4 regions of the Tritonibacter scottomollicae genome follow, and region 2 is predicted to be linked to each of the others. Evidence: riboswitches for the same ligand, from Rfam matches in the RefSeq annotation. Region 2 holds a riboswitch; each other region holds the start of a gene.

What was found. A riboswitch is a leader RNA that binds a small molecule or an ion and turns the genes downstream of it on or off. The one in region 2 is predicted to bind cobalamin.
Region 1: another riboswitch for cobalamin. It lies ahead of R1T40_RS10635 (CbtB domain-containing protein); the one in region 2 lies ahead of R1T40_RS15880 ((2Fe-2S) ferredoxin domain-containing protein).
Region 3: another riboswitch for cobalamin. It lies ahead of R1T40_RS10565 (DUF1636 domain-containing protein); the one in region 2 lies ahead of R1T40_RS15880 ((2Fe-2S) ferredoxin domain-containing protein).
Region 4: another riboswitch for cobalamin. It lies ahead of R1T40_RS00635 (aromatic ring-hydroxylating oxygenase subunit alpha); the one in region 2 lies ahead of R1T40_RS15880 ((2Fe-2S) ferredoxin domain-containing protein).

The regions. Positions count from the first base shown of each region.
Region 1 is NZ_CP136704.1:2,084,770-2,092,131, reverse strand. It holds gene cobF (precorrin-6A synthase (deacetylating)) at 1-124, opposite strand, end outside; gene R1T40_RS10645 (hypothetical protein) at 223-720, opposite strand; gene R1T40_RS10640 (CbtA family protein) at 792-1,490, opposite strand; gene R1T40_RS10635 (CbtB domain-containing protein) at 1,495-1,665, opposite strand; cobalamin riboswitch at 1,706-1,919, opposite strand; gene R1T40_RS10630 (DUF1636 family protein) at 2,030-2,365, opposite strand; gene cobA (uroporphyrinogen-III C-methyltransferase) at 2,362-3,093, opposite strand; gene R1T40_RS10620 (cobyrinate a,c-diamide synthase) at 3,090-4,418, opposite strand; gene cobM (precorrin-4 C(11)-methyltransferase) at 4,548-5,342, opposite strand; gene R1T40_RS10610 (cobalamin biosynthesis protein) at 5,339-5,701, opposite strand; gene cbiE (precorrin-6y C5,15-methyltransferase (decarboxylating) subunit CbiE) at 5,698-6,906, opposite strand; gene R1T40_RS10600 (cobalt-precorrin-6A reductase) at 6,905-7,362, shown strand, end outside.
Region 2 is NZ_CP136704.1:3,190,811-3,198,172, reverse strand. It holds gene R1T40_RS15885 (hybrid sensor histidine kinase/response regulator) at 1-2,184, shown strand, start outside; cobalamin riboswitch at 2,406-2,620, shown strand; gene R1T40_RS15880 ((2Fe-2S) ferredoxin domain-containing protein) at 2,708-3,427, shown strand; gene R1T40_RS15875 (ABC transporter substrate-binding protein) at 3,414-4,346, shown strand; gene R1T40_RS15870 (FecCD family ABC transporter permease) at 4,368-5,354, shown strand; gene R1T40_RS15865 (ABC transporter ATP-binding protein) at 5,344-6,138, shown strand; gene R1T40_RS15860 (methyl-accepting chemotaxis protein) at 6,150-7,362, opposite strand, start outside.
Region 3 is NZ_CP136704.1:2,071,529-2,078,890, reverse strand. It holds gene cobN (cobaltochelatase subunit CobN) at 1-991, opposite strand, end outside; gene cobW (cobalamin biosynthesis protein CobW) at 1,142-2,176, opposite strand; gene R1T40_RS10565 (DUF1636 domain-containing protein) at 2,193-2,675, opposite strand; cobalamin riboswitch at 2,785-3,021, opposite strand; gene cobO (cob(I)yrinic acid a,c-diamide adenosyltransferase) at 3,074-3,721, shown strand; gene glpD (glycerol-3-phosphate dehydrogenase) at 3,963-5,552, opposite strand; gene R1T40_RS10550 (DeoR/GlpR family DNA-binding transcription regulator) at 5,545-6,339, opposite strand; gene R1T40_RS10545 (DUF1513 domain-containing protein) at 6,571-7,362, opposite strand, start outside.
Region 4 is NZ_CP136702.1:148,632-155,993, forward strand. It holds gene R1T40_RS00605 (response regulator) at 1-85, shown strand, start outside; gene R1T40_RS00610 (hypothetical protein) at 87-416, shown strand; gene R1T40_RS00615 (sensor histidine kinase) at 726-1,823, opposite strand; gene R1T40_RS00620 (response regulator) at 1,816-2,283, opposite strand; gene R1T40_RS00625 (sensor histidine kinase) at 2,286-4,562, opposite strand; gene R1T40_RS00630 (response regulator) at 4,642-5,373, opposite strand; cobalamin riboswitch at 5,886-6,091, shown strand; gene R1T40_RS00635 (aromatic ring-hydroxylating oxygenase subunit alpha) at 6,230-7,362, shown strand, end outside.

The sequences.
Region 1 (7,362 bases), 1.1 Mb from region 2:
CATCCTTGCCTGCACCCTTGTTGGGGATCAGGATCAGATCCTGCGCGCCGAGCGCTTCCACCGCCTGCAACGTCAGATGCTTGGGGTTGCCGGTGCCGATACCGATCAGGCTGAGGTGGAGCATGGGGCGCAATCTCTCAAGAATAAATGGGCGGTCAGATCTGCCCCGGTCTTGGTGCCGTGTCCGGGGCAGGTCAAGGGCATGGTCTCAGGAGCGCACCATCAGCGCGTGTCCACGGTCACCGCAGCCTCGACCGGGTTGCCGTCAACCGCGATAACCCCGTGGCTGTTGGAGTTCAACGAGACCTTCACTTCCACCTCACCCTCGGGCAGCGTGCCGATATGCATCCAGCGGCCATAGAGCCGCCCGATCTTTTCGCCGTTGACATAGACATGGGCGTGGCCTTCGCCCTCCAAATCAGCGCCGGAGGCGTTTTCGGGCGCAAAGCGGAAATTCTGCGGCATCGCGTGCAGGTTCCAGCCCGACATCGGATCGGGGGTCAGTGCAATCTCCAGCGCCGGGGCCTCCGGGCCAGCGGCCATATTGACCATGGCGGAGTGATCATGTGCGGCCATCTCGGCTTGACTGCCGCCGCCATGATGGGCGGGGTCGCCGTGGTCGTGGCCATCAAAGGTCACGCCATTTCCGGCGGCGGTGACCAAGCCGATGCCGCCGCCAAAGACAAGACCGATGGCAAACAGGGCGAGCGAACGGGACATGGGGTCTTCCTTCAATATGGAAATCCCCGCCGGGCGCGATGTGCGCGGCGGGGATCATCAGGCGTTCTGGGTCACGCTGCAGCTGCGTCGCGGGCGGACTCGGTCTGCCAGAAATAGGCGGCAAAGGCGCCCAGCAGCACCCAGGCGGCCATGCCGATGCCAAAGGCCCGCGCGGCAAACAGCGCTCCGATCTCGGTCGGCACCGGGCCGGTGAACGTATCGGGTTCCGGCGCGCCGATCACATGCGGGGCGATCAGCAGCAGCGCCGCCACCACGTAGGACACCAGCTTGCCGCCAAAGGCGATCAGCCACATGGCAACGCCGGCGGTCGCAACGGTGGCCACCCACCAGATCTGACGCGCGCCGACATCGGCGGCGGCGACGCCGGGCACTTCGGGGGCCAGGGTGAAGCCGGGCGCGAAGTGAAAGGCGACAAATCCCGCAATCCCCCAGATGATGCCGTGGCGTGCGGTGACCACATGGCCCTGACGCTCCGCCTGCGACATCAGCGCCACCAGAACGAGCGCGTAGCCGGTGTAGGTCAGCATGGTGAAGAGGACGCTCAGCAGGTTGCGCATCGGCTCATCGAACAGGCCCGGCAGCTCGGGATGGGCACTGACGGGATCACCGCCGAAATGCACCAGCGCGCCGGTTTCATAAAGTTCGGCATGCAACAGCACCGGCTGCACGAAGAAAAGCTGCAGCAGGGCGACGATCAGCCCCGCTGCAGCGCCAGCGAACAACGCGCTGGTCAGAATACGTGCGAGCATGGTCTTAGTGGCAGGGAAAGCCGGTGGCGTGGCGCACGTCATGCGCCGCATCATGCAGGGTCGAGGCCTGCACATGGCCGGTCACGGTGATGATGCCGAGACCCAGAACCACGGCAAAAAGCGCCGGGATGATGCTGGAGACGGATGTGGTCGAGGTAAGCGTCTTGGTCGTCATGTGTGTGTCCTCCGTGCCGTCACACCCGACGGCAGACATAAAGTTCTCGTTCCATACGGCCGGTCTCCTGACTCGCGGGTCACGGCGATCATCCTCCTTCCCGGCACGCAGGCCAGTGGGTTCAGAATGTCGCTCGCCGCTCACAGTCGCGGGGGCGGTTGGGGCTTCGGCGCCGCGATTGGGTCCGCCGTTCCTCATTCCCGTTTCAGTCCCGATGCTTTGCATCATCAGACACCGTATGCATCTGTTGTGCCTTGCGCGCTTTGCTCCGGTCAAGCGTGAATACGCCACCGGAGGCGCTGTTCGCGGCAGTTCCGTGATCTTCAGGGGGCTTGCGGAGGGCGGATAGCCTCTGGCGATGCGGTCAGGGCAGCTCTGCGGGGATGCGGGCAATGGCCTTGAACCGCAGCTCACCCAGCGGCCTTGCATCCGGCAGCGTGCCATCGGCGCTGCTGGCATAGAGGCGCAGGAACGTCAGGATATCGGGCAGATCCGCTGATGTGATCTCGCCAAACAGATAGGCGGTCTTGCCGCTCTGGCGGATCGCCAGGGTCTGTGGGCGGTCGCAGCCCGACATGCAGTCGACCTGCTGCAGCGTCGCGCTCAGCCCCGCCGCCGCCAGCGCCGCGGAGATCTGTCGTGGCAGGTCCGGGTCGGCAGTGCTGCAGCTGCGGCAGAGCGTGAGCGTCGGCTGCGTCATGCGGGCGCGTCTTCATCCGCCAGCGGACCGTAAAGGATCAGCACCGGCGCGGCGCTGTCGATGCGCTCCAGCAGCTCAGGCAGCGCCTGCACCGTGGTGCGGTGCAGCTCCTGCGCCGGGGTGGAGACGCCGAGGGCCACCAGCGCCGGCGTGTCCTGCGGCAGGCCTTCGTCCAACAGCAGCGCCAGCATCGACGCAAAGGTGCGTTTGCCCATATAGACCACCGTGGTGGCCTCCGGATCGGCAAGGGCGGCGAGGTTCATGTGATCCGGCAACCCGCCGGTCACGTCATGGCCGGTGATGAACTGCAGCCGCCGCGCAGTCAGCCGCCGCGTCAGCGGAATGCCCGCCGCCGCTGCTGCGGCCGAGGCGGCGGTGACGCCGGGAATGATCTCGTATTTGATGCCAGCGGCGCGCAGGGCGGTCAGCTCTTCCTCCAAGCGGCCAAAAACACCGCTGTCGCCGGATTTCAGCCGCACGACCTGGGCGCCGGATTGCGCGTATTCCACCAGCAGTTTGCTGACGTGGTCCTGTTTCGGCGAGGGGCGCCCGGCGCGTTTTCCGACCCCCACCAGATCCGCATCCGCATGGGCATGGTCCAGGATTGGCCCCGAGGACAGATCGTCGAACAGCACCGCATCCGCCGCCTCCAGCCGTTTTACGGCCTTCACCGTCAACAGCTCCGGATCGCCGGGACCGGAGGAAACAAAGCTGACAAAGCCACTCATGCGTGCTCTCCCTCATGCTCTGCGGTGATCAGATGGAAGAAGGTGCCGGTGACGTTGCCCTTAATCGAGCCGGTCTCCGGCACCGGGTTGCCATCCGCATCCATGACCCGCGCCAGTGGTGCGTCGGGCTCATCCAGAATGGTGGAGTAATGGAACTCATGCCCGCGCAGGAAGTCGCCGGTGTCAAAGCCCGGCATGCCCGCCTGCAGCTCCGCGCGGCGATAGCCGAGGTGGAACTTGCGCTTCTCATAGGACGTGACCAGCCCCAAGAGCCCGGCCATCTGGTGCCGGGTGCCCGCCTTGTCGATCAGCGCGGTGCCAAGCGCCATGTAGCCGCCGCATTCGCCATGCACCGGCTTCGTCTGCGCATGTTTCTGCAGGCCTGCGCGCCATGTCTCCGCCGCTGCCAGCGCCGCGCCGTGCAATTCTGGATAGCCACCGGGCAGCCAGACCAGATCGGCGTCCGGGGCGGGGGGCTCGTTGTTCAGGGGGGAAAACGGCAGGATTTCGGCCCCGGCGGCGCGCCAGCCCTCCAGCAGGTGCGGATAGGTGAAGGAAAACGCTGCATCCCGCGCCAGTGCGATCCGCTGTGCTGGCGGTTTTGGCAGGGCGCGCGGGGCAGGGGCCGCAGCTGTGCTGGCCACCGCGCGGATCGCGTCAAGGTCGACGTTGTCGCGCAGGAAGGCCGCGTAGCCCGCAATCGCCGCCTCAAGATCGGGATGCTCCACCGCCTGAATGAGGCCAAGGTGGCGTTCGGGCAGCGTAAGATCGCCGCGCCGGGGCAGGGCGCCCAGCACCTTGACGCCCGCACGCTCCATCCCCAGCCGGGTCAGCCGCTCATGCCGGGGGCTGGCGACCCGGTTCAGGATCACGCCCGCAAAGGGCAGATCGGGGTTGTACATCCTGAAGCCAAGCGCGGTGGCGGCGGCGGATTGTGCCTGCCCGCCCACGTCGATCACCAGCACCACCGGCCAGCCCATCCTGAGCGCGGTCTCTGCCGAGGAACCAAAACCCGATTGCCCGCGGGTGGCAACGCCGTCGAACAGCCCCATGGACCCTTCGCCGATGCAGATATCCGCGCCAGTGGCCTGGGTGGTGACGGCATCGAGCAGCCCGCTGTCCATCGCCCAGGTATCAAGGTTGAAGGACGCGCGCCCGGCAGCGGCGAGGTGAAAGGCCGGGTCGATATAGTCCGGTCCGCTCTTGAACGGCTGCACCGTGAGGCCGTCCTCGGCCAATGCGCGCAACAGGCCCAGCATCACCGTGGTCTTGCCGGTGCCGGACGAGGGGGCAGAGATCATCAGGCCCTTGGGGAAATTGGTCATCGGGCTACCTCGTTTGCAGAGAACTCTTGTCCGGTCCACGGACCAGACAGCGCCCGACCCTCCTCCCGGGAGGGCGCTTGCGCACCCACCCAGGCTCGGGCGCTGTCCTCGGTGTGATAGATCAAGCGATCACTCATCCGCTTCGCTCCACTCGGACCACGGGCTGTCGGCACTCTGCGGGCGGTAGCGGCGGTCATAGTCCGCACCATAAAGGCAGCTTTCGGCAAAATCCTCGGCGCCCAGGGCAGGCCCCACCAGGATCAGTGCGGTGCGCCCGCGCGCACCTTCGGTGGCCTCAATGACTGAACCCAGCGTCGCCTTGATGATCTTCTGATCCGGCCAGGTCGCCCGCCAGACGATCGCCACCGGACAGTCGGATCCATAGGCAGGCGACAGACGTGCCACCACGTCATCCAGCACATGAACCGACAGGTGAATGGCCAATGTGGCACCGGTGGCGGCAAAATTCTCCAGTGTTTCACCCTCGGGCATGGCAGAGGCCCGCCCGGATGTGCGCGTCAGTACCAGAGATTGCGCCACGCCGGGCAGGGTCAGCTCGGTGCCCAGAGCGGCGGCTGCGGCGGCAAAGGCGGGCACGCCGGGGGTGATGTCATGCGGGATGCCCAGATCGCGCAGGCGGCGCAGCTGCTCGCCCATCGCCGACCAGACCGACAGATCCCCGGAATGCAGCCGCGCCACGTCTTGACCGGCCGCATGGGCGCTGGAGATTTCCGCCATGATCTCGTCCAGCGACAGCGGTGCGGTGTTGATGATCTTTGCGCCGTCTGGGCAATGTTGCAGCAGCGCCTCGGGCACCAATGAGCCAGCATATAGGCACACCGGGCAGGCGGCGATCAGGTCGCGTCCGCGCAGGGTGATCAGGTCCGCCGCGCCGGGGCCGGCGCCAATGAAGTGTACGGTCATCGCTCAGTCATCTCCGCAAGGGCCACGGTGGCAAGCCCGTCCGTGGTCACATATCTCGTCTGGATCAGCCGTGCGCCTGGGCCTGCCGCGACAAGCGCTGCGGCCTCGGCCACCGATCCGGTGTGGAACCGCGCGGCGATGCGCGGTGAATGGGTTGGGGTCTCAATACCCGAAATCTGAGCCTCGTCGAGGGGGATCACCGGCAGCTCCTGTGCCGTTGCAAAGTCCCGGAACAGCGCGGTATCCGCCTTGGCGCGCAGGGTGGCGAGCCGGTCGGGGCGCCGGGACAGGGCGGCGAGCGCCTCGACAAGGCTCGCCGTGGTGGCCCGATCCGCAAAGCCAAATCCGGCGACGATCATCGGGTGACGCTCCATTGGATCACCGGACGCGCCCGCTCCCAGCCGCGCATGCTCCCAAGCGGGGCCGCTTCGGCGATCTCGGCCTTCAGCAGATGCCCGCCCCACTGCGCCTGCGCCTGCATCAGCAGGCTCTCGGTTTCCAGCGTGACGCCATTGGCGACGATGCGGGTGCCCTGCGGTAGGATTTGCCACAGGTGGTCCAGCAGCGCCTGCGTGCCGCCGCCACCGATGAACACGCAGTCGGGCAGCGGTTGGCCCTGCAGCACCTCCGGCGCGCGGCCCTCGATGGCGGTCAGGCGATGCGCGAGGCCGAAACCGTCGGCGTTGCGGCGGATGTTGACCAATCGGTCGGCGCGCGCCTCGAATGTGGTTGCGGATGCGCCGCGCGCGGCAAGGCACCATTCGACCGAGACCGACCCCGACCCGCCGCCAATGTCCCACAGATGCTCATCCGCGCGCGGCGCGAGGGCAGAAAGAGTGAGTGCGCGAATGGGCCGCTTGGTGATCTGACCGTCGCTGGCAAAGAGATCGTCCGGCAGCCCTGCGGCTTGTGGCAAGCCCTGGCCCACAGCCTCGATGGCGGCCACAACCGGCGCGTCCACATCCCCGAGGTCAAAGGCCCCGGCGGTGGTCTCGCGGCGGCGCTCCTTGGGCCCGCCAAGGCGTTCCAGCACAGTCAGGCGACTGTCGGCAAAGCCGATGTCGCAGAGGTACCCTGCCAGCTCTGCCGCCGCCGCGCCGTCGCGCAGGGTGCAGAGGATGCGGGCGCCACGCGCAAGGATTGGTCGCAGGCGCGCAAAGGGCGCGGCGTGCAGGCCGAGGCAGAGCGTGTCTTCCAGCCGCCAGCCCAGCGCGTTTGCGGCCAGCGCGAAACAGGAGGGCACGGGATGGGAGGTCCATTCCTCGCGGCTCAGATCCCGCAGGAGGCTGCCACCGGCGCCATGCCAGAACGGATCACCGGAGGCCAGGACCACCGTGGCGCGCCCACGCGATGCCAGCACCGGCGCGGTGGAGAAGGGCACGGGCCAGCATTGACCACGCGCGCCTGCGTCGACCAGGTCCAGATGGCGGGGACCACCGATGATGATTTCTGCCGCCGCAAGTGCAGAGCGGCTTGCATCCGTCAGCCCATCAAGGCCATTTTCACCCAGCCCGATCAGGGTCAGCCACGGGCGCGCCGCGCCTTTTGTCAAAGGATCAGACATGACCAAACTCCTGCTTCTGGGCGGCACCACCGAGGCCTCGCAACTGGCGGCACATTTGGCGCAAGCCTGGACGGGAGCCGGGCGTCAGGCGGTGTTCTCCTACGCAGGCCGCACCGCGCGCCCGGCGTCGCAGCCGTTGCCCTGCCGGGTGGGCGGGTTTGGTGGCGTGGCCGGGCTGGCGGAGTATCTGCGCGCCGAAGCCATCACCCATGTGGTGGATGCAACACATCCCTTCGCCGCGCAGATGAGCACCAACGCGGTGCAGGCCTGCGCCGAGGTTGGGGTGGATCTGGTGGCGTTCGAGCGCCCGGCCTGGGTGGCACAGGCCGGCGACAGTTGGTGCCATGTGCCCGATATGGAGGGCGCGGTGGCGGCGCTGCCGCAGACGGGCGCGCGGGTGTTCCTTGCCATCGGCAAGCAGCATGTGGCGGAGTTCGCGGCCAAACCACAGAACCA
Region 2 (7,362 bases):
GTGCTGTTTCGAATCACACGAAACAACTCATTCGCAGGGCAACTGGCCTTTGTTTTGACCTTGACCGCGATGTTGTGGTGGCTTTTTACCGTTGTTTTAGACTTGGCCTCACCGAGCGAAACCTGCAAAATTGGATGGTCTCTGGCGGCTTGGCCGGGGATCGTCGTGCTGCCGGTCGCATGGACATTCTTTGTCTGCGATTACACCTCAAACACACGCGCAAGAAGGCGAACGCTCCGGATTTTTGCCTATATGTCGCCGCCCATTTTGGTCAGCGCGATTGCTCTCACGAACGCACAGACACATCTACTCTATGGTGTGGATACTCGGCTTGTGACCGAGGGGGCATACACCTATGTCGAATTTGATCATGGGCCTTTGTTTTTTGTTGTTGCCGCGGGTCTCTATGTATTTCTCGTGATTGCCTTAGGGGTGCTCGCGTTTGCTTTTCTGAGAGCAAAGAATGTGATCCGCCCATTTTTGGCGGCATTGATCATTATCACCGCGGCGCCGATGGCGGCAAACCTGTCCTATATTGCGTGGGATTTAACCGTTTTCGGCTTCGATCCGACTCCCTTCACATTTGCAGTTTCGCTCATAGCGCTGAGCTGGCTTCTCGTGAACAATTCCATGATGGACACCGCATCTCAGGGGCGGACCCTTATGTTCTATGCCACCCGCGACCCAGTGCTCCTGATGGACGCGGATGGACGGCTTGCGGACGCAAACCCTGCGGCAAGGAATGTGTTCAGGGAGCCAATTTTGCATCAGGGGATGACCCTCGACCAGCTAGACCAAGTTGGACCAATGTTGAGCGACCTCTGCAAGACGGGTGAAATCCAATGCCTCAAGCCGATCAGGTTCGGCGGGCGTGTCTTCGATTTACGCACGGCTTTGATCGAGAGTCCGATCCAGACCAAGACGCCGTTACTGGGTTGGCTGGTTTCTCTTGTCGACATCACCGAGAGAGAACGTTCCGCTGAGGCGCTTCGTGAAGCGCTGGCACATGCGGAGGCAGCAAACCGCGCAAAGACCAATTTCCTCGCCAATGTCAGCCATGAAATACGCACGCCACTGAATGGCGTGCTGGGGATGGTATCGGTATTGAGCGATACTGTGTTGGATAGCGAGCAGCAGGAATACCTGAAGGTCATCGAAGGCTCCGGGCAAGTTCTGCTCACAACGATCGGGGATGTGCTTGATCTGTCCAAAATCGAAGCAGAGCAGATGGTGCTGGAAAACAGCCCCTTCGTTCTGCGAGACATCGTCAAGGGCGCAGGCTCCCTGTTTGCGGCAACGGCGGGCGAGAAGGGATTGACGTTGAGCGTCGACATCGAGGACAGCTTGCCCAAGGTTATCAACGGGGATGTTCACCGGTTTCGACAAGTACTGCACAACCTCGTTTCAAACGCCGTCAAGTTTACCGAAGTCGGACAGGTTTTGATAAGCGCCAGAGCCATTGACGATGGCATGACCCTATTGGTGCGTGTCAGCGATACCGGGCCTGGGGTGCCCGACGAGGCTCGTGATGCGATCTTCCAGCCGTTTCGTCAGGCCGATAGCAGTGATACGCGAAAATTCGGTGGCACTGGCCTGGGGCTTTCAATCTCCCGAGAGCTTTGTCATCTGATGGGGGGGGAATTGCGACTGGCACCTTCCGCTCCAAAGGGTGCGGTATTCGAAATCAGACTGCCCTTGATCCCGGCAGATGATATCTTGGATCTCGAAAACCGCCCTGACGCGTTCTCAGATGTATTGCCCGTTATGCCCGTGATGGATGTTCTGGTGGTCGACGACAACAAGACAAACAGGTTCATTTTGGAAAAGTTCCTGTCTTCATCATCCTACCGGGTTCAATCCGTCTCAAGTGGAGCAGAAGCAATCGAACTGGCGCGCGATCTGGCGTTCGATATCATCTTGATGGATATTCAAATGCCTGGAATGGATGGGGTCGAGACCACTCGACGGATCCGCTCTCTGGAGCAGGCAGGCGCGCGCGAGCCCGGGTTTATTGTGGCTGTGACTGCGAATACGATGCCGGAGCAATCGGCTCACTACCTGTCGGCGGGCATGGATGAGGTATTGGCAAAGCCGGTGTCCAAAGAGCCATTTCTTAAGATGATCCAAACCGTTCGCCGCAAGGTCGCGCAGTGCGCCGAAGACAAGGCGGCGTTGCCGCGGTGACCGACATAACCCGGCGGGCAGACGGCATTGGGCAGGACCTATTGCGCAAACAAGACCGCCAAGAACAGGCTCCATACCACTCTCTGTGCACGAGACCTCCACCCGGAAGGTGATCGAATGGTCTCTCTCGGCGCACCTGGCATCCATATTTTCGCGTGATTATGCAGTCTGAAGCAACGACGACAGTTTCGCCATGCCGCTTGACAGTGATTGCGCTGCTGACGCAAGAGAGGGGCGATGGTTCCCCGACGCCAAAGGCAAGTGGGATGAAAAGGGAATTCGGTGAGGAGGAGCCCAGAGGCGCCAAATCCGAAACTGCCCCCGCAACTGTAAGCGGCAAGTGCCCCGTCACGCACCACTGATCCACCGGGATCGGGAAGGGACGAGAGCGCAATGATCCGCAAGTCAGGAGACCTGCCATCACGACTGTAAACCAAGCGGGCGGTGGGCCTGCGGAGGACGTGATGACAGATGCCAAAGGTCTTATGAACCGCAGCGACCCGTCTCCTGTCAGGAGGTTGGTATGCACGCGTATCTTTACCTGATTTCCGCCACCTATGTGAGCGCGCAACGCTTTGCCATGTTGGCACAAAAGCTCGAAGGCGCAACTGCGGGTCCTGCATTGGCGATCCGGCTGGAAGCGGAAGGTGCGGGCCTCTGGTCTGCTCTTGATGAATTGCGCGCACGCGGCGCAACACGAATTGATCTGCGGCCCGTGGGGTTGCCGTTTTCGCAGTCATTGGAGAAATGGCTTCCCGGGGCTGCAGGCGCATGGCTTGCCCGGCAGGACCTGCCAGTGCCCGAGTTGTATTTTGCTGCCAGCCCAGAAAGTGACATGGGTGTGATCACTGCAGTCGCCCGGGCCGAGCTGCCAATGCGCCGAATTTCTGCGCAGCCACAGGGGGAAAGAGGCAAGGGCTGGGACCTGCCACCAGCTCATCAGCACCACTTGTTGGTCTGCACGGGGCCTCGCTGTCACGTGAAAGACGCCCCAAACCTCGCCGACGTCCTGAAAGTCGAAATCCGTCGGGCAGGGCTTGGGGACAGTTGTCTCGTCACCACGACGGGCTGTGTTTTTCCCTGCAACGCCGGCCCGGTGATCGTGCACTACCCGCGTGGGGACTGGTATCGCATGGCGGACCGTGCGCACATTCAGAATTTTGTCGCCACCGTTCTTGCGCGCGGTGGCAGGCTTGAATCACTTATTTTCCATCAAACTGGAGTCTCCCATGAAACTGCGTAGCCTGCTGCTGCCGCTTGGTCTTTTTGCTTCCGCTGCACACGCTGACCCTATCAAAGTCGAAAGCTGCGGCGTGTCTCATACGTTTGAAAGCGTGCCATCCCGGACCATAACCCTGAACCAGCAGGCTACAGAAGTCATGTTGGCCCTAGGGCTCGAGGAATCTCTGGTCGGCACGGCCTATATGGACGACGCAATTCCGGAGCAATGGCGGGCCGCGTATAACAGTATTCCTGTGCTGGCAGAGAAATACCCAGCCGCCGAGGTGGTGTTGGCGAAAGAACCAGACTTTCTTTTTGCAGGATTTGGGTCAGCGTTTTCCGAGGACAACCTGGGCGCGGCAGAGAAGTGGCACGGGTTGGGTATCGGGACCTATCTTGTGGATGCCTCCTGCAAGGTCAAACACCCGAAGGATGTTCCGCTGACGGTTGAGCCGATCTTTCATGACATCGAAACTGTCGGAAAGCTGTTCGCGGTCGAAGCCCATGCTGATGAGCTTGTAACGGGGCTGAAGGCACGCCTCGATGTGGTGCAGGAGGACCCGGCAGGCGCGGAACAAACGGCATTCATCTATGATAGCGGCACCGATACGCCGTTTTCGATCGGGTGTTGCGGTGGCCCTGCGTTGCTGGCCAAGCTGACCGGGCTCGAGAGTATCAGCGCCGATGTGCCTGGTACTTGGGTGGATTTGTCGTGGGAGCGTGTGATGGCGGCCGACCCGGATGTGATCCTGTTAATCGAAGCGGATTGGTCCACGGCTGCGGACAAGCGTGCGCATATGGAGGCCGATCCGGTACTGAGTGAGCTTCGGGCCGTCAAAGAAGGGCGCTTCGTGACCGTGCCCTTTTCCGAAACCCTGCTGGGCATGCGATTTGTTGATGGGGTCGAGACCGTTAACCGCCAACTCGCCGGGTTGAAGTAAGTGTCACGGGGATCGCCACTGTTGCTGCCGCTGTCCGTCGTTGCGTTGTTCCTCGCGATGGCGGCCGGTATCCTATGGGGGACGGCTGAGATCTCATGGAGCGAGCGGTTGGCGATTCTCATGCGGAGCGAGGACGCTCCGCGCGGTCTGTCTCTGATCATCTGGCAGTGGCGTGTCCCACGTGTGCTGGCGGTTGGCATGATTGGTGCGGGGCTGACGCTTGCGGGGGTGTTGATGCAGACGGCGCTGCGCAATCCTATGGCCGACCCGTACCTGATGGGGTTGTCCTCCGGTGCGTCGGCGGCGGCTGTGGGGGCGATCATCTGGTTTCCCGCCAGTGTGACGACGACGCTTGGGCTGCCGTTGATTGCATTTCTAGGCGCGGCATCCGCGTTCCTGTTGACCATCGGCCTATCCACCCGGCGCGGGAGGTCTCTCGACCCGTTGGTGGTTATCTTGGCGGGAGTTGCCGTGTCTCTGATGTTCCAGGCATTGACCGCGTTTTTCCTCTATGTCGGTGATCCGCACGCGACCCGCAATGCCATGGGCTGGTTGATGGGAACCGCTGCAGGGACCGATTGGCAGGAACTTCCGCTGTTGTTTGCGGTGTTGCTTGTGTCCCTAGCTTTGGCCCTCTTCACGACGTCAAAACTGGATGCGACACTTCTCGGTGATGAGCGTGCGCTGTCGCTTGGGGTGCATGTGGGACGTATGCGCGTCCTTGTTTTTCTCATTACCGTCGCTCTGACAGGTGTGGCTGTCGCGGTTGCGGGTATCGTTGGGTTTATCGGCTTGATCTTGCCCCATATGGGACGTTTGCTGGTGGGCGCCCGTCACCGAGTTTTGATTCCTCAGGCAATGGTGTTGGGGGCGGTCACCTTGATCCTTGTCGACTTGGCCTGTCGGGTTGTGCTGGCCCCGGAAGAGCTTCCGCTTGGAGTCCTGCTGGCTTTGCTGGCGGCGCCGCCGTTCATCTACATATTACGAGGTATGTCACGTGTCCGCTGATCCCATCCTTGAAATTCGCGATCTCTCCATTGCCGTTGGAGGTCTGCCCTACGTGAGCAACCTGTCACTGTCGGTCGGTCGTGGTCGTTTTCATGGGCTGCTGGGGCCAAACGGGGCGGGCAAGACCACCGTATTGCGGGCACTCTACCGTGCGTTGCAGCCGCAAGCAGGCGAAGTCCTGCTGGATGGCCAACCGCAACAGGGTTTCAGCCCAGCGGCATGGTCCCGACGCGTTGGCGCATTGGTGCAGGGCGGTGGCTTGCTGTCCGGCTTGACGCCGGCTGATATCGTGGAAATCGGGCTGACCATGCGCGCAATGACCGCCCGAGACCGGGGACGCGCGACACAAGACGCATTGCAGCTGGTGGGACTGGCCGACAAGGCGGAGCAGGATGCCGAGAGCCTGTCTGGCGGGGAATTGCAGCGATGTTACTTCGCGCAGCTTCTGGCCTGCGATCCCGAAGTCTATGTACTGGACGAGCCAACCAACCATCTGGATCTGCACTACCAGCTGCGCTTGCTCGATGAGGTGAAGCGACGAGGACGTACCGCCATCGTATCATTTCATGACCTCGGTATCGCTGCGCGCTACTGTGACTATGTGCATTTGATGTGTGATGGCGCTCTGGTCGCGGAGGGAGAGCCTGCCGCGGTTTTGACCAGAGATGTCCTGTGCCGCTACTATCGGGTGGACGGTGTTCTTGAGGGGCATAGTCTCAGACTGGAGGGGCCGGTCCTTGACGATAGGTCCGCCCCCGCGCCGTTGATGCATGTTGCTGAGTAGCGCTGCGCCCTTCAGGCGACCTTGTCGGAGCGGTGCATCTCATCCCAACCTTGGTCGGCACCAGCAGAACGCGGCGTATCCTGTTCGATCTTGAAGCGTTTGACGGATGCCACGAGTTTTGCGGCTTCGTTGCGCAACAATTGTGCCGATGCTGCCGTTTCTTCGAGCATGGCAGCGTTTTGCTGCGAACTCTGATCGAGCTGGGTCACCGCGGAATTGACCTCTGTCAGGCTGCTTGACTGATCCACCGTGGCGGCCGCGATCTGGTCCACCATCGTCACCATGTTCGTAACCGTTTCCTTGATGGCGTTCAGCTCTATGCCGGTGCGGCTGACAAGCTCCACGCCTTGGGTCACCTCGTTGGAACTATGACGGATCAACTGGTTGATTTCCTCGGTGGCATCGGCAGAGCGCTGCGCCAAAGCTCGCACTTCAGATGCAACGACTGCAAATCCCGCGCCTGCTTCGCCGGCGCGCGCGGCTTCGACACCCGCATTCAGCGCCAAGAGGTTTGTCTGGAACGACACGCCCTCGATCATGTCGGTGATCTTGCTGATGGCCTCGGAAGCTTCGCGAATTCGGTTGATCGAGGCGGTGGTTTCCTCGGCTACGACAAGCGTGGAGTTCACTCGATTTTGTGCGTCCTGTACAAAGGCATGCGCTTGCTTTGAATTGGACGCCGTGCCTTTCACGGCATCGCTCAATACCTGCATCGCACCTGAAGTCTCCTCCAGAGATGCGGCAGAGTCCTCACCCCGTTTGGAGGCATCCAGCGAAGCAGATGCGATTTCGTTGGCCGTGTGGTTCAGCGTGACGCTGCTTTCGGCAAGTTGCTTGATCACCCCGGTAAGTGTCTGGCTCAATTCGTCGACTGCGCTTGATATTTCCGAGAACACGCCTTTGTGGTTGTCCGGCATGCGTTCTGTCAGGTCACCCTGAGATAGGGCATTGATCGTGAACCGCACATCGCCAAGACCTCTTTCTACCACGTCGCCGATCGCGTTGACCCCATGTCCAAGCACGGCGAAGTCCCCGCTGTCATCCTCTATCGGAATGCGCAGTGAGAAATCCCCTTCCGCACAGGCGCTTATGACTTTGGAAATTTCGGTAGAAAGACGGTCCTTTTCTTGCTGTCCCTTCCGAAAGTTCTCGATTGCTTTGCAGACAGCCTTCACTTCTCTGATGGCGGATCGAGGGGTCTCCTCGTCGAATTGTCCAGCCAGC
Region 3 (7,362 bases), 1.1 Mb from region 2:
GGGATTTGAAGCTGACGACACCGGCAAACAGTCGCCCGTCCACCTCGGGCAGCACCACATGCATGGCGAGGTCGGCAGGCGATAGGCCGCGGTCGGCCAGATCCCAGTCCTTGCGCCGGGCGGTCGACAACGCCACCTGAAACACCGGACAGCCGGTGAGGCTGAGCGGCGAGGCGCTGCCATCGCGGCCCTGCGCGGAAAAGGCGGTGGCGTTGATGATCGCTGCCGGATCAAGCCGAGGCAGCTCGGCGCGCAGCCAGTCTACCGCCTCGGGCGCCTTGAGACTGGGGGCAAAGACGCCAAATGCCGCATAGCCCCGCTCGCGCAGCTGCGCGATCATCGCATCGATCGGCGCGGTGTCGGCAGAGGTCAGGTAGGAGCGATAGAAACTCAGCAGGACCAAAGGTTTGTCCTGTTGCGGCAGGTCGCTCAGCACGCCGTGGTCGGGATCGTAGTAGCCAAAATCGGGCACGGTCTTCTTGCCGATCACCGGCCCGGCATAAAGCCCCGCCGCCAGCGCCAACTGCGCCAGCGCGGCCTGGGCTGCCACCGCACCGCCCGCATCACACAGGCTTTGCAACCGGCGCAGGGTGGAGACGGGCAGGGTGGAGAGTTCGTCCAGTCGCGGATCTTCCTGCCCGTCGGCGGGCAGGATCGCCAGCGCGATGCCTTTGCGCCGGGCCAGATCCTGCAGCGTGGCCAGACCGTAGGACCAGTAGCTCTCGCCGCCGATCAGACGCACCAGAACGCCCTTTGCGCCCTCCAGCGTCTGTTCCGCGTAGACATCGACCGAGAGCGGATGCTTCAGCGCCACCAGATTGGCAAGCCGAGTGGAGGGGAGTTTGCCGTCCGCGCGGTGCCAGCCCGCCGCAAAGGCGCCGAGATCGCTGTCGGAAAAGGACAGCACCACCAGATCGCCGGGGGTCTGCCCGACGTCATAGGGGGTGTCTGTTTCTCCGAGCCCGTGGCTTTCGCGGAAGACGACGTGCATGAGGTTGGTCCGCTTCGTTCAAATCGGAGAGGGCAGCGTCCGACCCTGTGTGGGTGCGAAGCGCCCTCCCGGGGGGAGGGTCGGGCGCTGCCCGGCGTGTCCGCCGGGCGGGACCTCATGGCGAGAGGTCAGCGCCCTTGGTGTTGAAACTCAGGCCCCGAGATCGGCGTGGATGCCTGCTGTGTCGATGTTATCATGCTCGGCGATTACCACCAGCTGGGTCTTGCGCGGCTGCGTGCCCCAGGGTTGGTCGTATTGAGCGCGCAGGCGTTCGCCCACGGCCTGTACCAGCATGCGCATCGGTTTTCCTTCCACGGCCACATAGCCCTTGACGCGCAGGATGTTGCGGGCGCGGGCCATCTCGATGATGCGAGTTTGCAGCGCTTCGGGATCGGATACTTCGCCCATTTCGACCACGATGGACTCAAAATCGTCATGTTCATGATCGTGGTGGCCGTCATGGTGGCTTGGGCGCGCGTCGAGATCGTCTTCGGCGGCAGCGCCAAGGCCAAGGATCACGCGGGGATCGATCACACCTTCGGTCATCGGCAGGATCGGCAGCTTGCGCGGGGCCTCGGCTTCGATCACCGCGCGGGCCTTCTCGACGCCCGCCTCGCCGGCCAGATCCGCCTTGGACAAGAGCACGATATCGGCGCAGGAGATCTGGTCCTCAAAAACCTCGGACAGAGGTGTTTCGTGATCCAGGCTCTCGTCCGCCTCGCGCTGGGCCTGCACGGCGTCCAGATCGGGGGCAAACTGGCCTTTGGCGACGGCCTCGGCATCGGCCAGGGTGATCACCCCGTCCACCGTGATGCGCGAGCGGATGGCGGGCCAGTCGAAGGCCTTCAAGAGCGGCTTCGGCAGCGCCAGACCGGAGGTTTCAATGACGATATGCTCGGGCGGTTCCGGCAGCGCCATGAGGCTCTCGATAGTGGGGATGAAATCATCGGCCACGGTGCAGCAGATGCAGCCATTGGCCAGTTCCATGATGTTCTCCGCCGGGCAGCTCTCGTCGGCGCAGGATTTCAGGATGTCGCCATCGACACCGGCAGTGCCAAATTCATTCACCACCACGGCGAGGCGCTTGCCTTGCGGGTTCTGCATCAGGTGACGGATCAGCGTGGTCTTGCCGGCGCCGAGAAAGCCGGTGATGACGGTAACGGGGATCTTGTTCAATGTGCTCATGGTCGGCCTTTCAAGGTCAGTCCTGCGCCAGTGCGGCAGGGGGCATTTCTGTGGGGGCGTCGGAGCCCTCGGACGAGGCGTTTGATGCCGCCGCCGGGGACAGCTCGACCCCGGGCATGGAGACCGGCGGAATGCGGGCGATCGACTGCTTGCGGAACACCACGGGGCGTTCGCGCCAGGGCACAAATCCGGTGTCGGTGGCGGCATAGGCGGCAGCGCCTGCGAGGATGTCGTCCAGATGGGTGTCGGGGTCGAGATCGCCGTAGATATAGCTCCAACGCTCCGGCCCGCCGGAGAGATGCAGCGTGCAGCTGCGGCTGCAGGCGGAGAGGCATTCGACGCCGCGCACGGTGACGCCCTCGGGCAGGGGGGCGCCTGCAAGGCGATCCGCAAGGATGCGTCCCGGGCGGATGGCCTCCGGGTCGGCGCCTTCGGGACGGCAGGTGGTGCAAACGGTCAGGACAACCGGCTCCGGGCTCTGGCTCGGGGTGTCTCCCATGCGGCCTTGTCTCCTCCTTCTGGGCGGAAGCGGGGCCGGGCCAGCAAGGGGCACCGACGCCATGGAGTGACGGCAAGCCCTCGACCGGTCGCGGAACACCCCGTCCGCCGGTTCAAAACGCGTGTTGGCAGGTCTCCCGGCTTGCGGATGCCAGGGCGGATCTGCCCTGACGGTCATCCCGCCTTCCCGGTGCGACCCCATCGGGGTATGCGCCAGTGGCGTCGGGAGACCTCTCCGGTCACGGTCGCGGGGGCGGCTGTGCTTGAGGGCGCGCGGGACGCCCATGTCACATTCCCTCTTCGCCCGAAGGGTGTCATCTTCGGGAACCAACGAAATTCCCTTGCGCCATGGCGGCACTCTTTGTCAAGACATGGGGTCAGACAGCAGGAGTGACCCCCGTGAGCGACGAGACCACCGCAAAGACCGAAAACGACATCTCTGAGGAGGAAGCGGCGCGCCACGCCTCCAAAATGGCGAAGAAGAAGGCCGCCCGCGACCGGATGATGAAAACGAAGGATGGCGAAAAAGGCCTGATTATCGTCCACACCGGCCCCGGCAAGGGAAAATCCTCCTCGGGATTCGGCATGGTGATGCGCTGCATCGCCCATGGCATGCCCTCGGCGGTGGTGCAGTTCATCAAGGGCGCCTGGCAGACCGGCGAGCGCACGTTGATCGAGGAGAATTTCGCCGACCTGTGCCAATTCTACGCCATGGGCGAGGGCTTCACCTGGGAAACACAGGACAAGGCCCGCGATATCGCTGCCGCTCGCGCCGGTTGGGAGAAGGCAAAGGAGATGATCCTGGACGAGCGCAACACCATGGTGCTGCTCGACGAGATCAACATCGCGCTGCGCTACGAGTATCTGGATTTGCAGGAGGTTCTGGAGTTCCTGGTGGAGCACAAGCCGCCGATGACTCATGTGGTGCTGACTGGGCGCAACGCCAAGGAAGAGCTGATCGAGATCGCCGATCTGGTGACCGAGATGACGCAGGTGAAGCATCCGTTCCGCGCCGGGATCAAGGCGCAGAAGGGTGTGGAATTCTGAAGCGTCGGGCCTTGTGGCTGGTCTTGGGATGCGAGGCTCTGCCTCGCGCTCCGAGGTATTTGGAAAAAGATGAAGGGGTTGTTGCGACCTTTGGTTCTGCTGTGCAGGTCAGGGGAGCTGACCTATTGTTTCGTGCGCGAAACAACGGGGCAGTCTTGCTGATACTTTTTATGCGCGTTGCAAGAGTTGCGCGCGCATAAATCTGGGGCGCGCGCAACAGGGGGCATCAGGGGTAGACCTGTCAGGCCGCCAGTTGTGCGGCTCTGTCGCGGATATAGGTATCGACGGCGGCGCGCTCTGCCTCGTTCAAGCGCAGGCCCAGTTTCGTGCGCCGCCAGAGATAATCCTCGCCCGAGCGCACCCACTCACGGGTGATCGCCCAATCGAGTTCCCGGGCGGTGATCGTCGCGCCAAAGCTTTGGCCCAGATCAGCCTCTTCCTTGGCGTCGGACAGTAGGTCCCAGGCCTCGGTGCCATAGGCGCGCAGCAGGCGGCGCACGGCATAGGGCGTCAGGAACGGGTAGTCGCGGGCGAGCCTGTCGCGCAGCTTTGCCACATCCTCCACCGGGAAGTCGCCGCCGGGCAGCGGCACGCCGGCGGTCCAATTGTCGGAGAGGTCGGGAAAGGCCTCGCCGATCTTGGCCAGTGCGGCCTCGGCCAGTTTGCGGTAGGTGGTGATCTTGCCGCCAAACACGTTCAAGAGCGGCGCCTGCGTCTGATCCAGGGTCAGCACATATTCGCGCGTTGCGGCGGAGGCGGAGCTGGCGCCGTCGTCATAGAGCGGTCGCACGCCGGAATAGGTCCAGACGATCTGATCGCGGGAAACGGGTTTTTCGAAGTAGTTCGACGCAAAATCAACCAGATAGTCCTGTTCTTCCTCGGTGCAGACCGGCTTGGTCTCTGGGTCGGGATGGTCCGCATCAGTGGTGCCGATGAGGGTGAAATCCTCCTCGTAGGGGATGGCGAAAATGATGCGACCGTCCTGACCCTGGAAGAAATAGCAGCGCCCGTGATCGTAGAGTTTCGGCACGACGATATGGCTGCCGCGCACCAGTCGCACGCTCTCTCGGCTGTTTTGGCCCAGCTTTTGACGCAGCACATCCGCCACCCAGGGACCGCCCGCGTTCACGAGCATCTTGGCGCGGCGCGTGGTCTCTTCGCCGGTGGCGAGATCCTTCAGACGGATCTCCCAGTGGTCGGCGTGGCGGGTGGCGTTGACCACTTCGGTGCGGGTCAGGATTTCCGCCCCTCGGGTCTCGGCATCACGGGCGTTGAGCACCACGAGCCGGGCGTCCTCGACCCAGCAGTCGGAATACTCAAACGCCTTTTTGAACTTTGAGTTCAGGGGCTTGCCTGCCTCATCCGTGGTCAGATCAACGGTTGAGGTGCCGGGCAGGATGCCGCGTTTGCCAAGCGTGTCATACATGAACAGACCCAAGCGGATCAGCCAGGCCGGGCGGCGGCCCTTCATCCACGGCATGAAAGTGGTCAGCAGCTTGGATGTCGGCGTGGTGTTATCGAACCGCATGTCCTTGTGGAAGGGCAGCACAAAGCGCATCGGCCAGGAGATATGCGGCATGGCGCGTAGCAGCACCTCGCGTTCGATCAGCGCTTCCTGCACCAGCCGAAACTCGAAATACTCCAGATAGCGCAAGCCCCCGTGGAACAGTTTGGTGGAGGCCGAGGAGGTGGCGGAGGCGAGATCGTTCTTCTCTGCCAATGCGACCGACAGGCCACGACCGGCGGCGTCGCGGGCGATGCCGCAGCCGTTGATGCCGCCGCCAATGACAAAAAGATCGGTGATGTCGGAGGTGTGAGCTGTATCAGTCATTTTCGCTGCTTTCGGTTTCCGGGTTGCCGTCCGCAATGAGGATTCGGGTGCCGGAGGCGGCTGCGGCCTCGGCGAATTCCGGCGGTACGGGGCGGTCGGTGATGACAATATCCAGCTCCGCCAGCGCGCAGATGCGCACCGGAGCGGAGCGGTCGAATTTACTGCCGTCGCAGATCAGGATGCGGGTGCGAGCGTTTTGCAGGATGGCGCGGGCGACGGAAACTTCGCGGGCGTCATGGTCGAGGATGGCACCGTCCGCATCGAGGGCAGAGGCACCGATCACGGCATAGTCGACCTTGTAGCGGTTGATGAAGGCCACCGCCTCTTCGCCGACAATGGCGCCATCGCTTTGGCGGATAGAGCCGCCGACAAGGATCAGATCGCGTGTTTCCTTGTCCATCATCATATTGATAATATTGATATTGTTGGACAGGAGGGTGAGCCCGGCATGGCCAGAGAGTGCGCGTGCCACCTGTTCGGTGGAGGTGCCTATATTCAGCGCGATGGAGCAATTCTCCGGGATCACATCGGCAGCCAGCACCGCCATGGCGCGTTTGCCGGCGGCATTCAGGCTGCGCCGTTCCCCGTAGCCGCGATTGGCGGCAGAGGCGATGCGCACCGCGCCACCATGCACCCGGCTGAGTTGGCCACGCGCCGACAGGTCGCGCAGGTCGGTGCGCACGGTCTGCAAAGACACACCAAAGCGGCGCGCGAGGTCTTCGACCTCGACACGATCCTGCGCTGTGAGCAGGGAGAGGATTTCGTTTTGGCGGTCGCTTGCGTCCATTGGCTTTCCTTTTCGTGGTCAGGTATAGCGAATGGCGCGCGTTTTGTCACGTACGGATTTCGTTGTGATGTGTCGAGGGTGTAAAGCGAAAGCCCTTCGCGCAAATGCACAAAGGGCTTTCGCTTCGCATTTGGATTGAGGTTCGCCCGGACAAGGGCCGGGCAGCCCCCGACCTCCCCCACGGGAGGGGGCTTCACCCCCACCCGAGGTCGGGGGTCGCCCTTCGTGCGCTCAAACCAGCGGGATCAGATGGTTGTCCCAGGCCAGGGGGGCGGTGGCGAGAGTTTCGACCTGCGTGCCGATACGGGCCACGGCGCCGGTGCCGGTGCTCGCGAGAAAGCCCGCGCGGGTGGTGGCCAGGCCGCAGACGTCTGCCAGCGCGTGTTCTGCCAGCAGCGCGCCGCTGGCACAGTCCATCACTTGCACCACACCGCCACGCGGCGAGGTCACTGCGACCTGCGTCTCATCCCCGGAAAATGCAATGGAGCCGCCATAGCCACTGAGATTGCGCAGGCGCGGGTCGTCCTCCCCCATCAGTCGGGGCGTTTCGCCGGGGAAATGCAGGCCGACAATGGGCACATCGGCGCCCAGATCGCCCTGCCACTGCATCGCAAAGCCCACGGTGCCATCGCTGCGCACGGCGATATGGCGGATGGAGTTCTTGTGCAGATCAGCGGGCAGTTCCATCTGTTCCTGTATCTCGCCCGACAGGCTCAGATAGCTGAGGTTGGGGCGCATGAACGGGATGTTCAGTTTGGCGCGGCCCGAATCCGGGTGGGTCTCGATGCCGCCATTGGCCACCACAAGGCCGGGGGCGTCACGGCGCAAACGCATTTCATGCGGGCCGATGCCGCCGGAGCGAAACTGGCCGATGCGGCGGTAATCGCGCGCGTTCCAGACCCCGATCATGCCTTCGCCGCTTTCATAAGCGTTCTCAGTGGTGTACATTACCTCTCCTTCCGGAGAGAACACGCCGTGGCCATAGAAATGGTGGCCCTTCGGTGGCTCCAGTCGCGCCAGTTG
Region 4 (7,362 bases), on a different replicon from region 2:
ACTTGGTCTGAATAACATCATCCGCAAACCGTTCACGGTTGCGTCGATGCGCCAGGCTATAGAACAGGTTGTGGGGCGTTTGTAAGATGAGCACGAAATCTTCTAAACCGCTAGATACGGTATATGCGAATTCGGCGCGCGAAATGCGTCAGCTGCAAAGCCAGATTCAGCAGCTGGAAGATACCGTGTTGACCATTGTTGAGCGCCGCACGCCCCCGACAAGCGCGGAAATACGCGAGTTGCAGGATTTTGATTTAATCTCTCAAACACTTGGTGGCTTGTCGACGTTCTTTGACTCGTTGAGGGAACAAGTGGGAACTCAAGATTGCACCGACATCAATCTCGCTACGCAAGACGTGACCCTTCAGCTGCTGCGGGATCGGTTGAGAGAAAGAAATGCACTCTTTGAGCTTTAAGAGTTCCTCTTTCGACGCAATCTGCTTCGGCGGATAAATTAGAGAACCCGGTTGCTTTCACCGTAAGCAGCCGGGTTCATTTTATTTATGAAAAGGCCTAAAGTCTTATCCCCCTAGGAGGATCTATTGCATAAATCCCGCACGCGATCTTTGCGAACCAAAGCGCCGGGAAGCGGGAAGTGCGCTCACAGAACGATTTGTCCAACAAATCTGTCGCGAGGTGTGTAATATAAATTGAGCTCGACAAATGACGTTTGCAGGTGGAGTTCCGAATAAAGGCAATTCTCTACATTGAGGGTGCATCAAAATTCACCTGTCGTGCACTGCATTCCTGTGATTATTACGCAAATTGAGAGTGAAATTGATTCTTGTGCCTCTCGATACATCCGGGTCACACCATATTGCACCGTCGTGGCGTTTCGCGATCTTGGCACATGTTGCCAACCCCAGACCGCTCCCAGGAAGGTCGCTGCTGCGCTGAAGACGCTTGAAGGGCTCGAAAATCCGGGTGCGATATTCCTCCGGCACGCCCATCCCGTTGTCCCTGATCGAGAATTGTACGCCGGAGCCGTGCGCCTGCGTCGAGACAACGATGTGAGGAGGAATGGCACTGCGGTATTTAATCGAATTGCCGATCAGGTTTTGCAGAAGCTGCGAGATGTCTGGCGGGAAACAGAAAACTTCGGGTTCCTCCAAATCCAGTTCGATATTGGCGTCGGAACTGGCAATATCCTGCGCGACGGCCATACAGGCGGCTTCGACCAGGCTTTCAGTTGACACTAGCTCAGGAGTGCCCTCGCTGTGCGGGTTTATATGGCTCGCCAAACGCTCAATCAGATCAGACATCTTGGTTACGGAACGTTTCATGAGGTCGAATTCTCGTTTCACCTCGTCGAGATCTCCGGCTTCAAAATCCTCAATGATCTGATCGCTCAGGAACTTGATGGCGCGAATTGGTGCCCGCAGATCATGAACGAGAACGTCGGAGAACTGCTGGAGCTCCTTCTGGTGTTCTTCGATGCGCCACCGCATACGAGCAATCTGCAGACCATTGCCGATCATTCGATGCAAGGCGCCTGGCGTGATCGCCGATTTTGCTATGTAGTCAGCGGCACCGCTCAGGATCGCGCTCTTGGCAATGTCTTCGTCGCCCTGTCCTGTCATTATAAAAATTGCGCAATGGGGCCAGCGCCGAAAGAAGACCGACATGAGATCCAGGCCGGATTCCCCTGGCAGCAGGTAATCCAGAAAGATTACCTCAACCTCTTCGTCAGCGAGAGTTCGGGCCTCATCACCATTTTCAGCTTCCAGTATTGTCACGGCAGGGTATAGAGCCGCGAGGTGTCGCCGGATCAGCTTGCGGTCACCACCGTCATCATCAACGATAAGTATGCTTTTTTCAACCATGTGGTGAGCTCCGCGTCTCTATCACCGGCAGCTCTACGATCCGCCAAAAGTTATCCATCACAGCCATGAGTTCGATAAACATATAACCTGCGCGAGATTTTAAGATGTAGCCGGCAACGTGATTGGAATAGGCGGCAGTGATGTCCCGCTCGTCGTCGGATGTGGTCAGAACGAAAAAGAGGGTTCTTTGGAGGCGGGGGTCTTCTCTCAGCGCTTCCAGAAGTTCCAAACCGGACATGCAGGGCATGTTGATATCGCTCAAGACAACGAACTGAACGGGGGGATCCTGATCGCCTTCCCCCTTGAGGAAGGCGAGAGCCTCTTCACCGTTCCTGAAACGTTGAATCTTGTTCGCGATGCGCGCTTTTGAAAAGGCTCGGCGAATGGCCTTGGCATCTCCATCATCGTCTTCGACGAGAATAATCTGAACGTCACGGGAGTCGGAGTGGTGGGATTGCATAGCTACGCTGCCTGATCCTGTTGAGGTTTTTCGAACGGCCAGAAGAATTCGAAGATGGTACCGCGTTCGCCATCAGATAGTATTTTGATATCTCCGCCGGCTACATCGATGTACTTTTTTACAAATGCGAGGCCCATGCCGCTGCTTTCAAGCTGATCTCTGGATTTCAAGGTCTGAAACACCTTGAAAATTCGCTGATGGTAGACGGGTTCTATACCTGGGCCGTCATCTTCGACGCGGAAACGCCAACCCGCCCCGCATTGCTCCACATTGACAGTTATTTGCCCGACATCGCGATCATGGTGCTTGATACCGTTTCCGATGAGGTTGACGAAGATCGTTTCCAAGGGAAACTTCCGCATATGCAGGTCAAGAAATCCATCGGAGAAAGAAATGCTCATGCCGTCAGGCACCTCAAGCAATTGCAGAAGTTCTTCCGCCATGGTCTTGCCGGGTATTCTGGTCTCTGGTTCCGCGACTCTGCCAATCCTTGAGTGTTGCAGCAGGTCATTCAACAAGCGTTCCATTCTGCTGGTGCGACTTTTCAGCAGGTTCATGCTCTCTCGCGTGTCATCCGTCAAATAGGGTTCCAGATCTTCTTCGAGCCAAACCACGGCGTTGCTGATAACCCTGAGTGGGGCCTTCAGGTCATGCGAAGCGACATAGGCGAATTGATCGAGTTCGGCGTTGGATCTCTGCAAGGCCGCGATCAACGCCTCTGAGCGTTCTGTGGCGGCCGCCCGTCTCGTTACATCCCTAATCATGGCAATAAACCGCCCCTCACCTGCATATGTGGCGTGCTGCAATGTCAGATTGAGCACGATACGGGAGCCATCCGATCGAGTCATCGTGAGTTCGCGCATTCCAGCCTCCTCGGCGGCATGCGCATATGCAGCATCTTCTAGCAACCCTTGCGTAGCCTCTGCGTCAAAACCCAAAAGTTCCAAGAAGCGTGCGCCGCGTAATTCCGGTTCAGAGTTGCCGAGGATACGGCTGGCGGCGGGGTTTGCATCTTCGATGCTCCCGTCCTCGGATAAGGTCAGGATGCCTTCAGAGATATTGCTCAGAACCATGTCGAGGCGCTGTGTTTCGTGGATCAAGTCATTGGTCAGGCGTGTGAAATTCTGCGCTATGTCGGAGATTTCATCGTTGCCGCGGTACCTGTTGCTCAGTGGGTGAAGGGTCTGGCTGCTCTCGTTGATCTCAGACAGCAATACTTGCAGGGGGCGGAGCAATTTTGCAGAGAAGAGGTACCCGAGACCCGAGGCAAGGATGGTCAGCCAGAGCGCGTTGCCGACGTTCCGCCAAAGCTCATCCCGTGCCGCAGAGTACAAGTCATGCAGGTCGACCGTGGTTGCGATTCTGAACGTAAACGGGACCATTTCATTTCCGGTGTCGACCCGGCTGATGTACACGCCAATTTGATCTTTAAAGTGAACCAATCTACGTTCTGGAAAACTGGCAAGTTGCTCTAAACTTATCGTGTCTGGTTTGTCTTCGATATTGGCGTAGAAGTTTCTGTCGCCATCAGCGACAGGAATGCCCGCGATTTCAGAATTTTCAACTGAATAAAAGGTTTGTCCCAAGTCTTCGGAGCTGGAAGGGACAGTAAGCAGACTCGCAATATCTGCGTTTACCACGATCGCCCCGAGCAGGTTTCCGTGTTCGTCAACAACGCGTTTCATCGACCGCAGCATCGGAGGTCCTGATACCCTTTGGTGCTCCCGGTTGCGGGTAACGTTCGAAAACAGAATGTCTGAAGTGGGATCGGCCTGTAGAGCTTTAATATATGGTTCTTCGCCCTTGGACTGAAGGTCGTCTTGAGGAACGACTTGGACATCTCCATTGTCTTGATCTACGCGGGCGAATTCAGACCAGTTGTTTTCTGCCAGGATCAGCCGAATCTGACTGTAGCCACTGCGATTGCCGATGATGCTGATGAAAAGCGTTTCAAGCCGAGCGCGCCAATCGGCGAGTGTTGACCCATCCAGCGGATCGCGGTTGTCGATCGCTTCGCGGGTCCGGATGATCCCGGAAATTGGCGGGAAGCCAACGATCATCTCCGAATCCTGGCGCATTTTTGTCAGCGTATCAACGATGTAGCGCGTGTGTGTTTCGTGATTGCGCTGTATCAGCTCTTCTGCGTGAGCGTGAATACGTTGAATGGTGTCTTGATAATTGATGGCGAAGAAGACACTGAAAGACGCTCCAGAAACAAGGCATACTACCAGCGCGACTTTTAGCTTTATAGAGATCCACCTTGGCGACACGATAGTCACCTCTCCGGATAAGGAATTCAAACCTGCGCTACAGTAAAACCGCTGCGCCTAACTCATGTGTATGCCGGGGCGGGTACCCCTACTGAAGGCGTTTTCGCAACTCGGTGACCGTAAGGCGACGACCCTCACCCACGACGCTTTCAAGATCGTCCATAAAGGCTACCAGATCCTTTGCACCGCGTTCAAACATCGACAGGTTCGAGAGCAGCGTCGGGTCGATAGCATCATCGCTGCGCGCCTGCATCTTGACCGCTCGCACGCCCATCATGCTTCTGCGCAGTAGCTCGCGCATTTCTGGCCCGCAGCTCACCATGAAACGTTCAAAAATCGACTTTAGCTCTGACTCTGACGCGCGCGCATCCGTGAGCGCCCCGTAAAGCGCACGTCGTTCGATGGCCGATGTCACCGATTTTATCAGCGCATCAACCGTGAGTTCGTCCTTGACGATATAGTCGGCACACCCCCGACGCATGGCTTCGACTGCAACATGGTAGTCGACCGAGGACGTGAGCATGATCGGAACCGCGCCGACCTGATCTTCATGCGACAGCAGGATGCCAAGCGCGTCGAGGCCTGTATCCATGCCCAGATCGTGGTCGATGAAGACCAGATCGAACGCGTCCACATCGAGGCATTCACGCATTTCAGCCAGGTTTGCAGCTTCGGTAAAATCTACCATGAGCCCGGCTTTGCGACAGATCTTCAGCAGTCGCATACGATCAATTTCGTCATCATCAATGGACAGGACGTTCAGGAGAACCGGTTTCGCTCCCGACATCAGTGCGTAGTCTTGTACGTTCATTTTTGACATGTTTTGACCTTTTACTAACAACAAGTTGCGGTTGAAGCCGTACTGCTCCTTGCACCGCACCTGAATGTTATCCCCAAAGATAACGTGTTTTCAAAAGAAAGACTTGTCGAATTGAATTAATGAACTCCTGCTTGAATGCGGAAAGCCGTACCATTTAATTCGCCAAACCATCGCATATGTTGCTTTTATTGGAGCGTTTGCGCCCACTTGATGATGGTAAAACGGACAAAAGCACGTCTCGATGTTCTGAACACCGACATCGTGTGCGGCATGGATACGCGGCGCGCCCTTACCATCTGCGGCATGCGGTCAGGACCATCGAAGATCCCTGTGCGACCCCCGTGTTCGCCACGCCGAATGCATCGGCGCGTATTGAGCGCTCCGTTGCGGTCATGTCTGTCTTGGGGGGCGGTGTGGACGACGCCGAGCAAGAATTGTGGCGCGGGCGTCGCGCTTGTCTCGAACTCAATAAACAATGTCGCAATTCGCGGATCTGGTTTTTCGAATCTCGGTACAACTCAGTCTCAAGAGGTGCTGCGCGGAGCGATCCGTGTGGAGAATTTGGGAAGCCGGTGAAACTCCGGCGCTGCCCCCGCAACGGTCATGGAACCCGCGCGCGCGACATCAGCCACTGGGTGGAGGACCCCGGGAAGGCGTTGCGCTCCGACCAATTGGTCAGTTCCTGAGCCCGGAAACCAGCCTCAACAGATATCGTCAACCGCGGGCGGCGGTTTGGGCATCTTGCAGGGCGCGGCTTCCTCCGCCGCGGCCTAACGGGTTCCCTGTGCCGTCCGAACAACCAACCAACCGCAGTCGCGCCGCACATGTCGGACGCAGGCGGCAGGGGAGTCAGGAAATGAACAGCAATATCAATGCGCTGATCGCAAACCACCAGCCGGGACACGGGCTGGCGCAGGCATTTTACAACAATGCTGATGTGTTCCAGACCGATCTGCAGGAGATTTTCTACAAGGAGTGGCTGTTTGCCATTCCTGCCTGCGAGCTGGAAAAATCAGGCAGCTACGTCACGCAGCAGATTGGCACGTACAACGTGATCATCGTGCGCGGGTCCGACGACGTAATCCGTGCGTTTCACAACTCCTGCCGTCACCGGGGATCGGTGATCTGCAAGGCGAAGAAGGGCAACAACCCAAAGCTGGTCTGTCCCTATCACCAGTGGACCTATGAGCTGGATGGCCGCCTGCTGTGGGCCCGAGACATGGGACCGGATTTTGATGCCAGCAAACACGGTTTGAAGACAGTGCACTGTCGTGAACTTGCCGGGCTCGTCTACATTTGCCTTGCGGATGAGGCGCCGGACTTTGAGCATTTTGCAGAGATCACACGCCCCTACCTGGAGGTGCACGACCTGTCGAATGCCAAGGTTGCCTATGAGAGCTCGATCATCGAGCAGGGCAACTGGAAACTGGTCTGGGAAAACAACCGTGAGTGTTATCACTGTGGCGGCAACCACCCGTCGCTATGCCGGACATTCCCGGATGATCCATCGATCACCGGTATCGAAGGCGGCGAAACGCCCGCAACTCTGCAGGCGCATTTCAACCGTTGCGAGCAGGCAGGGATGCCGGCGGAATTCTATCTGAACGCTGATGGTCAGTTCCGCGTGGCCCGTATGCCGCTGAAAGAGGGCGCCGAGAGCTATACGCTCGATGGTAAGACCGCAGTGCGCCGCTGGTTGGGGCGGGCGCCGTTCGCCGATGCCGGATCGCTGTTGAAGTTCCACTACCCGACCACCTGGAACCACTTCCTGTCGGACCATTCCATTGTGTTCCGGGTCACTCCGATCAGTGCGACCGAAACCGAAGTCACCACCAAATGGCTGGTCCATAAGGATGCTGTTGAAGGGGTGGACTATGACCTCAACCGACTGACCGAGGTCTGGATCGCAACCAACGACGAAGACCGCGAAGTGGTCGAGTACAATCAGATGGGCATCAATTCACCTGCCTACGAGCCCGGTCCCTATTC